One region of the Alicyclobacillus sp. SO9 genome, then DNA from elsewhere that is predicted to be linked to it. Evidence: riboswitches for the same ligand, from Rfam matches in the RefSeq annotation. Region 1 holds a riboswitch; each other region holds the start of a gene.

Region 1 (4,420 bases):
ATGTTGGAGATAGCGGTCAGCATTTCATCAATTTCGTCGGACTTCGATCCCAATTGTTCAATGACACCTGCCAATTCACCGACGGTTGTACTGATATCCTGCATTTTCCGCACCGCAGTTTGAACAGACACGTTGCCTGAAACGGTCTTGTCCTTCGCCGTTAAAGCCGTTGCAGACACGGTGTTGGCTGTGCCCGCAATTTGTTCTACACCCTGCACCATCTGGACAATCGACTGTTTGCCTTGTTCCACGCTCTCGGACTGTGTCTGAGCACCGTCTGCAGCCTGTTGGATAGTAGCCGTAATCTGTTCCGTCGCACGCCCGCTTTCCTCGGAACTGGCAGATAGTTCTTCAGCAGAGGCAGCAACCTGCTGTGTAGTCTGGGTAATGTGGGAAATCAGGTTCTTTAGATTTTCTGTCATGCTGTTAATACCATTTGCAAGTCGGCTGGTTTCATCTCTGTTCTTCACTACCAGAGGCTCAACCGTCAAATCCCCTCCAGCAACTTTCCGGACCTGTCTTTCAACGGCAAGAATCGGTTTTGTAATGCTGTACGCCATGAGAACGGTAAGGAGAATGCCGGCAATAATTGAGATGCCAAGGGTAATAAGGATGTATCTTAGTATCGAGTTCGCTCCTGAATTGTAGTCACTTTCATACGATCCCGCTGCGACATTCCAGCCCCAGCCAGCCGGATCCTTGGCAACATATACAATTTTCTTGGCGTCCTTCTTGGAGTTGGGAAGCGGCCATATGTATTGAATGAATCCACCGCCTGACTGTCCCACTTTGACAATTTTCTGTCCAATCATGACGCCGTCCGGTGTCTTTGCGCTCCAGATGCTTGTTCCCTCAATGGAGGGGTGAGCCACTTCAACACCTTGATTGTTGACAATGAAGAAATATCCGTTTTTCCCCAAGTCATAATTATGATTAATTGGACGATGGCCGTTTGCTTCTTTCTTTCCCAGAATCATTCGTTTCACTTCTGTTTGTGCTGTGGGCAGTGTCAAGTCCCCGGCTTGAACCTCTTTGTTTAATTCTTTAATGGTTCCGTTGACAAGGTTGACTTCGGATTTTAGCGCCGCCTTGCTCTGAACATTCAGTTGATTTGTGGCAACCCTCCAGCCAATCAAACCAGTAACAAGGCTTGGTACAATCAGCAGGATGAGCGAAAAGCCAATCAGCTTTTGTCGCAGTGACCTGATTTGAAACAGCACTTTAAGTCTGTGCATCACCTTTGATTTCCCCCATTCTGTGATGTAGCAAGTGGCAAAAAACCAGTCAAAGGACAATCAAAAAACAATAAAAAAACGCCCGGAGCAGGCGCACTTTTGACACTGTGGCGGCCAGGCTGTCATAGGTCGAAGTTGACCCGTAGACCCTGTGGCTTTGCGCCCCAATGTTTCCACTGGTATGCCCTTTGCACATAAAATTGTCCACATGACATCATGTCGGAATTCATTGACCTTGTCAACCGTTTCTTTTCTCCATCAAAACCTCATATAATCATGTTTGTGGGTACTGTTCTGGCACCGCAGAGAAATCCCATCAAGGAGGTACACGAATGACTGTACTGTGGATAGCTGTCGCAGTCGCCCTCGTCGTCATTAGCATTGATTTGCTTTTCATTCTTCCTACCCAGTGGTTGAAAGTGGAGCGCGTAACATGGACACGCCATCCAAATACGAAGATTCTGCAAATCAGCGACCTTCACATTGAACGTAACCGAGTGACAGAAAAGATTCTCCAAGTCCTTGCACAGGAGCAGCCTGACTATGTGTTTCTGACCGGCGATTATCTCGATTCTCTCAAAGCAATGGGTAAACTGAGCCTGTTTCTAAAGAAAATGGCGTTCTATCGAATTCCGACTTACGCCGTGTTTGGGAACCACGATTATCTCTTGCACGACATAATCCCGCTTCTCGAACTGATGAAGGAACACGGAATTACGGTTCTGCGAAACGAAAGTGTCTCACTACCAGAGTTCGACTTGGTTGGTATTGATGATTTTTGCACAGAGAACTCCGATATCGATGCCGCTTTCTTTGAAGTTCAGAAGCAGCGGACTAAGCAGCAAAACCGGACAGACATTCACCAATCTTCGGTTACAGTGCAGGAGCATGTTCACCAAGACCCACAGAGTTGGAGGAACCGCAGGTGCTTCGTCATTACACACGATCCAAATATTGTTCTCTCGATAGATTATCCATACGATGTCCTCATCAGCGGTCATCTGCATGGCAAACAATTTAATGTACCCCTCTTGTTTGCGCTTCAACCGATGGGGTCATTAACAGCACAGGGAATCTATAAAGGCGTTCACAGCACTTCGTATGGAAGGTACTATATCTCCAAGGGAGCGGGGCAGTCCGGTTTCAATGCACGTTTGTTTGTCCGAAGTGAAATCACTTTGCATTTCGTTTAAACTGGAGGGAGGGTGATCCACAGAACGTACAAATTTCCAGCATTATTCTTATGTTAGTTAGAATTCTGATATTTACATAAACACAGTCTATATAGTAAAATTCCTTCGTAGGCAGGTGAGACAAGTCTGTTCGTCGCCCTTTGAGGGCCGCTTGGCTTGTTGCAGTTCATTGGCAACTTTTATTTCATGTTTGCGAAGAAAGGGCATATTGTAGTAGCATCACCATGGAGTGTTTTGACAGGGGCGGGAAGCTGAACTAGGGTAGGCATAGTTTTTATAGTGCATCACAGAGAAAACGCTTACAAAATAGTGACGGTGCGATTTTCGAGAGGATTTTGAAGTTCCTTAGAGGTACTTGCTTTTATTTGTTTAAAGTATAGTATAATATGCGTAAATTGGGTGGCTATAATCCTCTACAAATACTATATTCCATAGTATTCTTGGCTGAATAAGTCATATCGTAAGAAGCGGTAGAATCAAATTTTGATTCATATATGCATGATTCAGATCTATGTCAGCAAAGATGTCAGCAAAGAAAACAGGGGTGAACAGTTTGTCCGTACTCAGTGTGGACTCGTTAAATGTCGAATTCAATCTAAACGGCACTTATTTTCCTGCGGTTCGGGATTTATCACTAGATATTAAAGAAGGGGAAACCTTAGGACTTGTCGGTGAATCTGGATGTGGAAAAAGTGTTACATCACTTGCACTAATTCGATTACTAACCAAATCAGCACGTGTCACTGGAAGTGTCCAGTACAACGGGAAAAACCTACTGACACTGGGAGATAAGGAGATACGGAGCATTCGGGGCGATGAAATCAGTATGATTTTCCAAGAGCCTATGACTTCGTTGAACCCAGTGTATAAAGTTGGCGCTCAGATTTCAGAGATTCTTCTCTTGCACAAGGATATGTCCCCAAAAGAAGCTTTTAAGCATTCCCTAGAGATGTTGAAAAAAGTAGGAATCGCCAGGCCTGAACAAATTTTGCAATCTTATCCTCATGAACTTTCCGGCGGCATGCGCCAACGGGTAATGATTGCAATTGCAATGTCCTGCGACCCGCGTTTGCTAATTGCGGATGAGCCGACAACGGCTCTTGACGTAACCATCCAAGCACAAATTTTAGATCTAATGAGAAAAATTTCCAAGGAATTTAAGACTTCAATTTTGCTTATAACCCATGACCTGGGTGTCGTGGCTGAAATGTGTCAGCGGGTCGCCGTGATGTATGCAGGTCAGATTGTGGAACAAGGGAACGTTGATGAAATTTTTATGGAACCCCAGCACCCCTATACGAGAGGGCTTTTAGCTGCCATTCCAAAAATTGATGCAAAATCCAAGGAACGTTTGCGTCCCATCGACGGCACTGTGCCTACAATAACCAGAATGCCCAAAGGCTGTCACTTTGCGCCTCGGTGTCCTTTTGCTATGGACAGGTGCCGCAGTGAAAAACCGACTTTGTTTGACGTGGCGGACAATCATTCGTCTCGTTGTTGGTTGAATGAGGAAGGGAGACGCGACGCATGAGTGAAGCACTGTTAAACATTGATAATCTAAAGACGCATTTTCCCATAAAGCAAGGATTCCTTCGGCGGCAGGTAGGCGCGGTAAGGGCAGTGGACGGTATCTCCCTACAAGTTTTTGCCGGGGAAACCTTAGGTGTTGTGGGCGAAAGCGGATGTGGCAAATCAACTATGGGCCGCAGTATTTTACGCTTGGTGGAACCGACCAGCGGTAAAATCACATTCGACGGACAGGATGTTCTGGACTTAAACCGTTCAAACATGCGAGCGCTTCGCCGCGAGATGCAAGTTGTGTTTCAGGACCCATACGCTTCCTTAAATCCTCGCTATACCGTCGCTCAAATCCTTTCAGAGCCGATGGAAGCACACCATCTGTACAATGGTTCGCAACGTAAGCAACGTGTCAGTTCTCTGTTGGAGCGGGTTGGACTGGATCCGTCCTATGCCCGGCGCTTCCCACACGAA
Region 2 (4,420 bases), 1.0 Mb from region 1:
AACACCAATCGAAGTGACCACTTTAATCATGCTCTTTTTAGCGATGACGGCTTCCAGGAACAACTTAAGTACATTTGCGTATATTCAGACCTTCTATATCCCATTTTTGCTGGCACCAGGATTTGTCATAGTCATCCTGTCGTTGAAAAATGCAAACTGGGTAAATGTACAGCCGTTTGTTGGAGGTTCCTTCACGACATTTGCCAACGGTGCACTGGTGGTAGCAGCTCTCTTTCAAGCAAGTTTTGTACTCACCATTGTCATTCCGGCCATGCGTCATCCACAGAAAGCGCTGCGCGCAAGTATCGTTGGTACCGCAGTTGCCGGAATTTTGTATGTCGCAATTGTGGTTGCATGTGTGGGGGTGTTTAGTTATGAAGGGGCTAAAGTGCTATATTGGCCAACTCTGGAATTGGCAAAAACAACGCAGATACCCGGTCAAATCCTCGAACGGTTGGATGCTGTCTTTATTTCTGTTTGGGTAGTGGCAGTCTTCACGACGCTGTATTCAAGTTACTTTTTTACAGTATGGGTACTGAAGGAGATATTCCATCTGCAGGACCACAAGTTTTGGACAATTACGCTTTTGCCAGTCGTGTTTTTATTAGCCATGTTCCCTCCTGACATTTTTCACCTATATCCAATCATTCAATTTGTTGGTAAGTGGGGACTGGTGCTAACCATCGGCTACCCATTTATGCTTTTTATGGTAGCTGTACTTCGTGGAAAAAGGGGGGAGATTCGTGTTTCTCAGCCGTCTCGTCCGAAGAAGTAATAGATGGGTTGCAGTTCTCGCGGTTCTGTTGACGACACCTTTTGTCTCTGGCTGCTGGGACCGGGTTGAACTCGAACAGCGTGCCATCATATTAGGACTAGCCGTTGACGAGGCACAATCTGCAGATTCAAACAATGAAACCAGCATGGCTCACGATAGTAAGGCAACCTTGAGTGATCCAAAATTATACAATCAATTACAAGAGAAACAAAAAATCAGTGTGACGGCACAAGTTGCTGTTCCGGGCAGAATTCCATTGGGACCGGGGGGCGGTGACGGCGGGGGTGGAGGTGGCAGCAATCCGGCGACTTCTGTCTGGGTTGTGAAGGCCACTGGTACCTCACTTGGAGACGCCATGCAGGAACTGCAGCAGCATCTGGGAGAGCGGATTTTTTTGGGACACTTGCGCATCATTACAATTTCCGAGGAAGTTGCGAAAGACATTGGGACAAAACCATATCTGGATTATTTGCGTAGAAATCCGCAAATTCGCCGCACAGCGTGGCTGACTGTCAGTAAAGGCAAAGCAGCCACACTGATGAAGACGGCGCCGCCTTTAGAGCGAGTTCCGACTTTGTACTTGCTGTCGACGATGCAAAGTGCCATACGCCTTGGAAAACTGCCTCATGACTTTCTCGGTAGTTTTGAAAGCAAAGAGACAATGTGGGGTCGCGAGCCAATTCTGCCTTACTTAGAAGTGACAGGGAAGCAAGTCAAAGTTGCAGGAATTGCCGCTTTTTGCGACGGCAAAATGAAATACACGCTGAATCCATCTGAGGTTACATCCTATGAACAGCTTGATGGGTCTCGTTCCACCCACACGACCATTATGGTTCCCATGGGTTCAAAAGGAGATTATGTTGTCTGGACCTCTTTCGCGAGAGCCCATCGCATTAAAGTGAAAATGGTTAAGGGGAAACCGGTTGTCACAGTCTATGTCCATGTAGACGGGAATGTGGAAGAAAAATCTCGCAACAGAGTTGACCTGCAAAATCATGTTTTTAGAACGAGACTAGAAAATGAAATGGCAAACTGGTCTGAAATCCATATGAAAAAAATTATTGATAAAACGAAAGTTTATCATACCGACATTTTTGGATTTGGGGAGTACGTCAGAGCCTATGAGCCAGGATACTGGAGACAACACGTTCACCACAAAACGGATTGGAGAAAACTGTACGCAGACTTGAATATCAATGTGGTCGCTACATTTCAAACCCATCGCAGCGGCATGAAAGTCTAATGAAAGGCGGACGCCATGAGTTTTATAACCTTTGATTTCACCCAACTTTATCCTGTCTTGGCTGCATTTTTGTTCCTTTTCACTGGTTTGTATCTTTCTCTCGTTGAAGTTCAGTTGTACAGGCACCTGAGATTAGCAAGAGAGCGGATATGGGCACGGCGGCTTGGGTGGGGCAATATCGCTATTGGACTCGGATTGTTCGTTCTGAATTGGATGTACCACCAAATGTTGTGGCTATAAACTTCAGTTCATTATCTATAGTTTGTTCAAATATCTGTCATTGTGTACTTTGCCACAATAAGGTAACCTATTTATGAGTGGAATCAAAGTGGTAGATTTATTTCAGAGTATTCAATCTGATCTGCTTTTGAGTAATTAGTTTAGACTATTTATTATATTTTTTACATTAGAAAATGATGCCATCGAATCAAGGCAAACCGTCGGAAACGTCGGCAACGCAAAGCTACAAGGGGCTACCGCGATTTGTATCGCCAAGCCAGCCAGCTGCTCGTCTGCGAAACCATCCGACACTGGATGGTTTTTTTGTAAATAGGGGTGTGGGCAACTAAACCGGGGTTCCAGGAAAGGTGACTTACATGCTAAAAGGACGATTTGGGAGAAAGAGTAAAGAAGAGAAAGCGGGATTGAAGACAACAACTTCTTTTCATGACGAGGCGAATGTTGCAAGTCAAGGCGTTATTGATGCAGCGAGACAACGGCGAACTCATCTTACTGTTGACGGAACTGTCGACGGAACTGTCTCGATTTTGGACGGCGAGGTCTTTGTCGCGGCACCCCACGAAAACGGAGTGAAAGCTTCTTTGTTCATACCTGAAGACCCTCGGATTTCTGTCACGATTGATGGAACTACAATGGAGTCCGGATTATATGAGTTGTCTGGCAGTGAACAAGTCACACTCACGCCAATTCAGATTGACCCTCACTGTGAAATACGTCTTATTCCTGCATCTGGAAATATGGAGTTAATTATGTCAATTGATTTACAACCGGGCATCTTATACCAGCCGGAAGACTCTCCTCCTGAAAATAAACTATCGTTGGAGTGGAATGAAGTTGAAATTTCGGCTGCTCCACCCACCGAGGCTGACTTGTTGAACATCCTGGAGCAAAGTGAGTACAAAGGTGAAGTTGACAGAAGCGCACTTTCAGAACTTGCTTTAGCCACAGACAGCGTAGAACGCGTTGTGCTGCGGGGACTGGAAGCCTATCCTAGCAAACCTGAAGAGTTCAGGGAGATTCCACTCCCAGACCCGGATTATGTAGATCCGCTTCACCGTCGGATGAAACTGCAGGCGGTACAATCAGGGACTGCAGTTGGCGTTGTTGATGCTCCTGTTCCTCCTCACACTGGTACGGACATTTTTGGACGCGAAGTTTCACCTAAACCCAGGCCAAGACAGAAACCTCCTGAACTCGGACCCGGCGTTATTCGCAATGACAATACGATTTTAGCGGCTCGTGCAGGCCGGCTTGTGTTTACCGCCCGAATCATTGACGTTGTTCCGACAGTGGAGATGAATCGGTTAACAGCAAAGGATGGACAGATTGTATTTGACGGAGATGTGAAAGTTTACGGCGACGTAGAGGATGGGAGCCTGATCAAGGCTACAGGCATGATTCAAGTGCAAGGCGGTGTCTATGGTTCTGTATTAGTCGGTGAAAACGGCATTTTGATTGGTGGACACTGTGTCAAGACAAAAGTCTATGCCGGTTGGGCAAAGGATATGGCATCCCAGACACTGACCGTCGTTAAGGAAACCGTGGAACGACTGGAACGATATTTGAAAGATGTCAGCCGGGTTCTGGACGATGCGCGCGAAAAGCTTGGAAACGAAGCATCAACCCAATTACAAGTTTTGCCGTCTGCTGTACTGGATAAGTACCACGTTGCTTTACCGAGGCATCTGTCGACGCTCGTGGAGCAGTATGCAAAGACAAGCCAGCACAGTCTTGGAAAGCATTTGGAACCTTGCATTCGTTTAATCCAGACCGATTGGATTGGACCTCGACTAAAGGAGCTTACGCTGGAAAAGGGAATTCAACTTCTGAACCAACTTCAAGCCTATGAAGAGTACCTTGAAGAACACTTGCACGCAGATGCTGCCAGCGTGGAAATCAATGCACTTACTTCTAGCACTGTGGATGCTACAGGACCGGTGTCCATTGTGGGACGGGGAACATACGCAAGCCATATCGACAGCGGGAAGAGCATTCATGTTGCAGGATTTGCGCGAGGCGGCGGGCTGAAGGCCGTTGATGCAATATCCGTGAGAGAACTAGGCTCTCCTTCAGGTACAGAGACGAGGGCTTCTGTCACTTCTCGAAGCGGAATAATTCAAGTGGAAACGAGACACCCCAACACTTTGTTAGAAGTCGGCGGA
Region 3 (4,420 bases), 2.4 Mb from region 1:
TCGTTAAGGTATCAATACAATCAATGTAATTAATGCAATTAATGCAGGATTCTCCACAACAAGCCAGGGTCTTTATAAGTTGACTCCGGCATTACTTTGACTAGGTAGCTGTTATTTGGAGTCTTCACAGTAAGTTGACCTGCTGTGACACCTTGGTGTAAGTGTCTGTAGTCGGTCTCTAGTTTGAGCGTTTGTGAAATATGCTCACCCGGAACGACACTGATTGTTAGGCTTTGTTCCGCCACAAGCACAATGCGTTGGCCCCATGGAAAGGTGATGTTCCCAACGCGTTGGCCCTTGCGGACAAGGGTTTTGCTGATTAAGTTTGCCTTAGCTATGTGAAGGAGTTTAGGAGTGACTTTGAAAACCTTCGCCAGTGGCGGTGAAGACCTTTGACCAAGAATGACACTAATTAAAAGTATAGACTTGTGGTTTTGACTCAAACGTTGTGCAGCCGCAAGGTTTCCTCCTGCTTGAGATGTATTTCCTGTTTTAATTCCAACAATTCCGTCCGTCCCCAACAACATATTGTAATTGTATACAGTCCCTGCCACGGGCACACTAGCACTCTTCTGGGACACTATCTCTCTCAAGACCGGAAATGTCATGAACTTTGCGGCCATAAGCCATTGGTCTTGTGCATCACTTATCGTCTTTGGATCCACACCACTCGTATCTGCATAGTGCGTGTGAATCATGCCCCAACTCTCCGCCGTTGAATTCATTTTGGCAACAAACTTGGGCACGCTGCCGCTCACCCACTGTGCTAGTTTCGTTGCAATATTGTCTCCGGACGGTATCAAAAGGGCTTCTAATGCCTGTCGTTCTGTCATTGTTTCCCCATTTTTAATTTGAACAACCGAATCTCCATTCGCGATATCACTGTGTAGAATTTGCACATCCCTCTGATTGAAGTGAATTGACGGACCCGATTGGTTCTTCCCTAAAGGATGAGCTTCGATAACAAGGACTGCCGTCATCATTTTTGTTAGACTTGCAATGGGCGCAGATGCCTGATTGCTGGATTTCATGAATACGCCTCCGAGACTTGGTACGCCCAGCGCATATTCTCCCTCTACAAGGACAGGTTTTGGTTTCTTTTGTTTCCAATCAATCTTCTCTGAATGTACATTTTGCTCTAGAGTGCCAGCGCGAACAGGCAAACTCACTTTAAACGTTGCCAGCAAAATAACAGCCAGCAGTAGCAAAACTAACCATCTTCTCATGTGCCTTATCATTACTCCTGTCTGTTCTTTTCATACCTTGGCTAAGCATATGTCATGTCATAGCATCGCGAGAGTCAAAATCGCATGTCTTGAATCATAGTATACCTATTGCAAAAATGGTACACTAAAATTACACAATCAGTTTCAAAGGTAAACCGTTCCGAAAGGACGGGACACAAAACCACGGGGCTACGGCCGTTGGCTAAGCTCGCCGGGTTGCCGTCAAACGGACGTGGTATGAGTGTATCCTATGACGGATGCACTCTTTTTTCAGTGGCATGCGTGAGAAAGGGGTATAATGGACCAACAATCGTGGTGCATCATCTGTAAAGAGCTCAATTTCAGTAGAAGTATGTCTAGAATATTTTCAACTGGGTATAAACGAATAAGGAAGACTGATTATCCGCTCGGAATATGTAAGCGGTGTAGTGAGAAACAAGCCATAAGAAACACTCGGGCAGATTAAAAGGCAGATTCTCACTTCCATGCAGTGATTGTGTTCGTCATCGACTCTCACGCCAAGCACCTTCACTTTGAAAACCGTACTTTTTCGACTGTAGCGAAAGGGTTGGAAAAAGGGGCTGAAAGGTTGGACCGGCTAAGAGACCTCATCGAACAATCCCGACACTGGGCGTCCGCAAATCGCGGACGTACACTGTTTAAACTCGTCGCCGAGTTTTTTCAGCAAACCTTCGGTCTTGACGCAGGACTGTTTGTCTATAAAAAGCAATTTATCCTTGAAGGCAATACCCCGAATCCTCAGATATATCATCCCTGGGGGCTCAAGTACTCGGCAGCAGAGTTGAGCTCTGTACTTGAAGAAAATGCCTGGATCAAGGAGGTAAATTGCCACTTCCGAGAAGGATGGAGACCCACGCATCAGTTACCAGACCCGTGGAGGTCTGTTTGGTCTGACTCACAAATTGAGTTTGTAGGGTCCTGGCCGCTTATTGTGAAAGGACACATCGCAGGCGATATCGTCGTTGGCCAAAAGTCTCCGTCCGCCAAGACAGACGAAAATCTCATGTCACTGTGCTCTACTTACGTGTCGTTCGTTCTTGAAATGCTGTCATTGCGTCGCATCGCCGAGTTTCACAGCCAACATGAACCCTTGACTGGACTGCTGAATCGACGGGGTTTTGAAGAGCGGTTTCACGAACTGGTCGGCACTAAAATGGTGGATAGTTCATTACTCATTGGTATATTAGATGTCAACAACTTTAAAGCCATTAATGACAACCACGGTCATATCAAAGGGGACGCCGTGCTCCAGGAAGTCGCATCCGTTCTAAAGAAACATATTGGCAGCAATGGCATGTGCGCTCGCTTTGGCGGCGACGAGTTTGTATTTGCTCTACACTCACTCCATGATGATGACAGTGCCGATTGTGTTGCTCGTGAAGTAACTGCCCTGTTTTCTCATAGAGACTACAGTGTCAGTGTTGGTTGTGCAGTATGGAACAAAGATGGAACCGACTGGTCATCATGTTTTAGAATTGCTGACAAGCGACTTTACAAAGGAAAAGCCCTCGACACGACCTAGCAACAACCTAATGACATAACCTTGTTAACACAACGACGGATAAGTCAATAGGGACTCACAAAGGGCTGATAGAGAGGGCTGGTAATGAAGCTTCCACTAAAGGAGAACAGCCAATTACAACGCTATATCGTTTCTTTTTACCGCTGGCTGATGATTATGGTTGTTGGAGGGCTTATTACGATAGTAACAACACATCTGACGGTGCAGAGTCATCACAGCCAAAAACCATATCAGATGTTAACTGTCAAACCGTCGGGCTACTCATGGGCGCAGGTGCGTAAAAGAACTGCCGATGCAGTCGTGAAAATCAAGACGTATACCAACGGGATGGGAGTTCCCGGTACAGATTCTAATGGGACTGGCTGGGTTACAAAAGGCGGCTATATCATAACTTGCTATCACGTGCTGAGCGATAAGCATTATACTATTACTATCTATCCATATCTAAATGGACACAATCTATCTGACAAAGTATGGTACCGAGCGAAAGTGGTTAAGGCAAATGAACGGACAGATCTCGCACTTTTAAAAGTGATTGGCCAGCCTTCAACCCCATTTGCAACCCTATCCACAGCCTCCGGAGTAAATGCTCCAGGAAGTCATCGTTTAGTTCTGGGATTCCCCCGCAGCAACTCCCTCTACTCTCTGATGACCCGTACCGGGCTTCCTCACTTTGTTTCAATGGAACCTCGACCGCCTCTTGTGTACGCTATGAATAACATGGATCCTTCGCAGGCTGCCGGTTTGTCCGGCGCTCCTGTGTTGAATCATTCAGGCAGAGTTGTTGGTATTGTGGACGTGAGACAAGGTAACAATCACAAGACAGTTAGCATGATTCCCGTTAAATACCTGAGACAGTGGAACATACATTGAGAGAGGGACTTGTCCTCCTCCACTTCTCTTACTTTCCTAATAGGTTGTGGTAACATTAGTTGCGAAATACAAAGAAACATGAAACACGCCACTAAGGGAGAGAAGAGCACGTGTCCAAGCTTTATTTTCGCTTTGGAGCAATGAATGCATCCAAGAGTGTACAACTGTTAACTGTGGCATATAACTACGAAGAGCAAGGAAAGAAAGTTTTGTGTTTTACTCCGTCTACTGACGACCGATATGGCCATGGCAAGATTACTTCAAGAGTGGGGATTTCGCGTGAGGCTCTGATTGTCCATTCAGAGACGGATATGTTTACGATTGTAGAACAAAATCCTGTTGACTGTGTACTCGTCGACGAAGCACAGTTTTTAACTCGAGAACACATTCAACAACTTGCGAATGTAGCTGACGACCTGAATACACCCGTCATGTGTTATGGGCTTTTAAAAGACTTTAGGAACCAGTTTTTTGAGGGCAGCGAGGCACTTGTATTACTGGCAGATTCCATTGAAGAAATCAAAACCATATGCGAGCACCATAACTGCGGACGGAAAGCAACAATGATTTTGAAAATCGAGAATGGTATGCCAATCTATGATGGGCGGCAAGTAGAGATTGGAGACGCACAGTACCACTCCGTCTGCCGATTTCACTACTTCCATCCTCAGGGAATCGTTACAAAGCAAAAACACTAGTTGACAGCTTCCCAATTCGCCCTTATTTCTTTCATGACCCATTTATGCCGCTATCCAAGCGTAGCTAGTGCCCATATGGC

What was found. A riboswitch is a leader RNA that binds a small molecule or an ion and turns the genes downstream of it on or off. The one in region 1 is predicted to bind cyclic di-GMP.
Region 2: linked by a shared signal. The riboswitch ahead of GI364_RS05545 (FapA family protein) and the one ahead of GI364_RS01040 (methyl-accepting chemotaxis protein) in region 1 are both predicted to bind cyclic di-GMP.
Region 3: linked by a shared signal. The riboswitch ahead of GI364_RS25410 (YgiT-type zinc finger protein) and the one ahead of GI364_RS01040 (methyl-accepting chemotaxis protein) in region 1 are both predicted to bind cyclic di-GMP.

The regions. Positions count from the first base shown of each region.
Region 1 is NZ_CP066339.1:246,071-250,490, forward strand. It holds gene GI364_RS01040 (methyl-accepting chemotaxis protein) at 1-1,235, opposite strand, end outside; cyclic di-GMP riboswitch class I at 1,342-1,431, opposite strand; gene GI364_RS01045 (metallophosphoesterase) at 1,568-2,428, shown strand; gene GI364_RS01050 (ABC transporter ATP-binding protein) at 2,952-3,959, shown strand; gene GI364_RS01055 (ABC transporter ATP-binding protein) at 3,956-4,420, shown strand, end outside.
Region 2 is NZ_CP066339.1:1,242,934-1,247,353, forward strand. It holds gene GI364_RS05530 (GerAB/ArcD/ProY family transporter) at 1-775, shown strand, start outside; gene GI364_RS05535 (Ger(x)C family spore germination protein) at 744-2,018, shown strand; gene GI364_RS05540 (CLC_0170 family protein) at 2,034-2,258, shown strand; cyclic di-GMP riboswitch class I at 2,440-2,530, shown strand; gene GI364_RS05545 (FapA family protein) at 2,615-4,420, shown strand, end outside.
Region 3 is NZ_CP066339.1:3,065,311-3,069,730, forward strand. It holds gene GI364_RS14405 (D-alanyl-D-alanine carboxypeptidase family protein) at 39-1,226, opposite strand; cyclic di-GMP riboswitch class I at 1,366-1,450, shown strand; gene GI364_RS25410 (YgiT-type zinc finger protein) at 1,525-1,692, shown strand; gene GI364_RS14415 (GGDEF domain-containing protein) at 1,816-2,769, shown strand; gene GI364_RS14420 (trypsin-like peptidase domain-containing protein) at 2,854-3,642, shown strand; gene GI364_RS14425 (thymidine kinase) at 3,753-4,340, shown strand.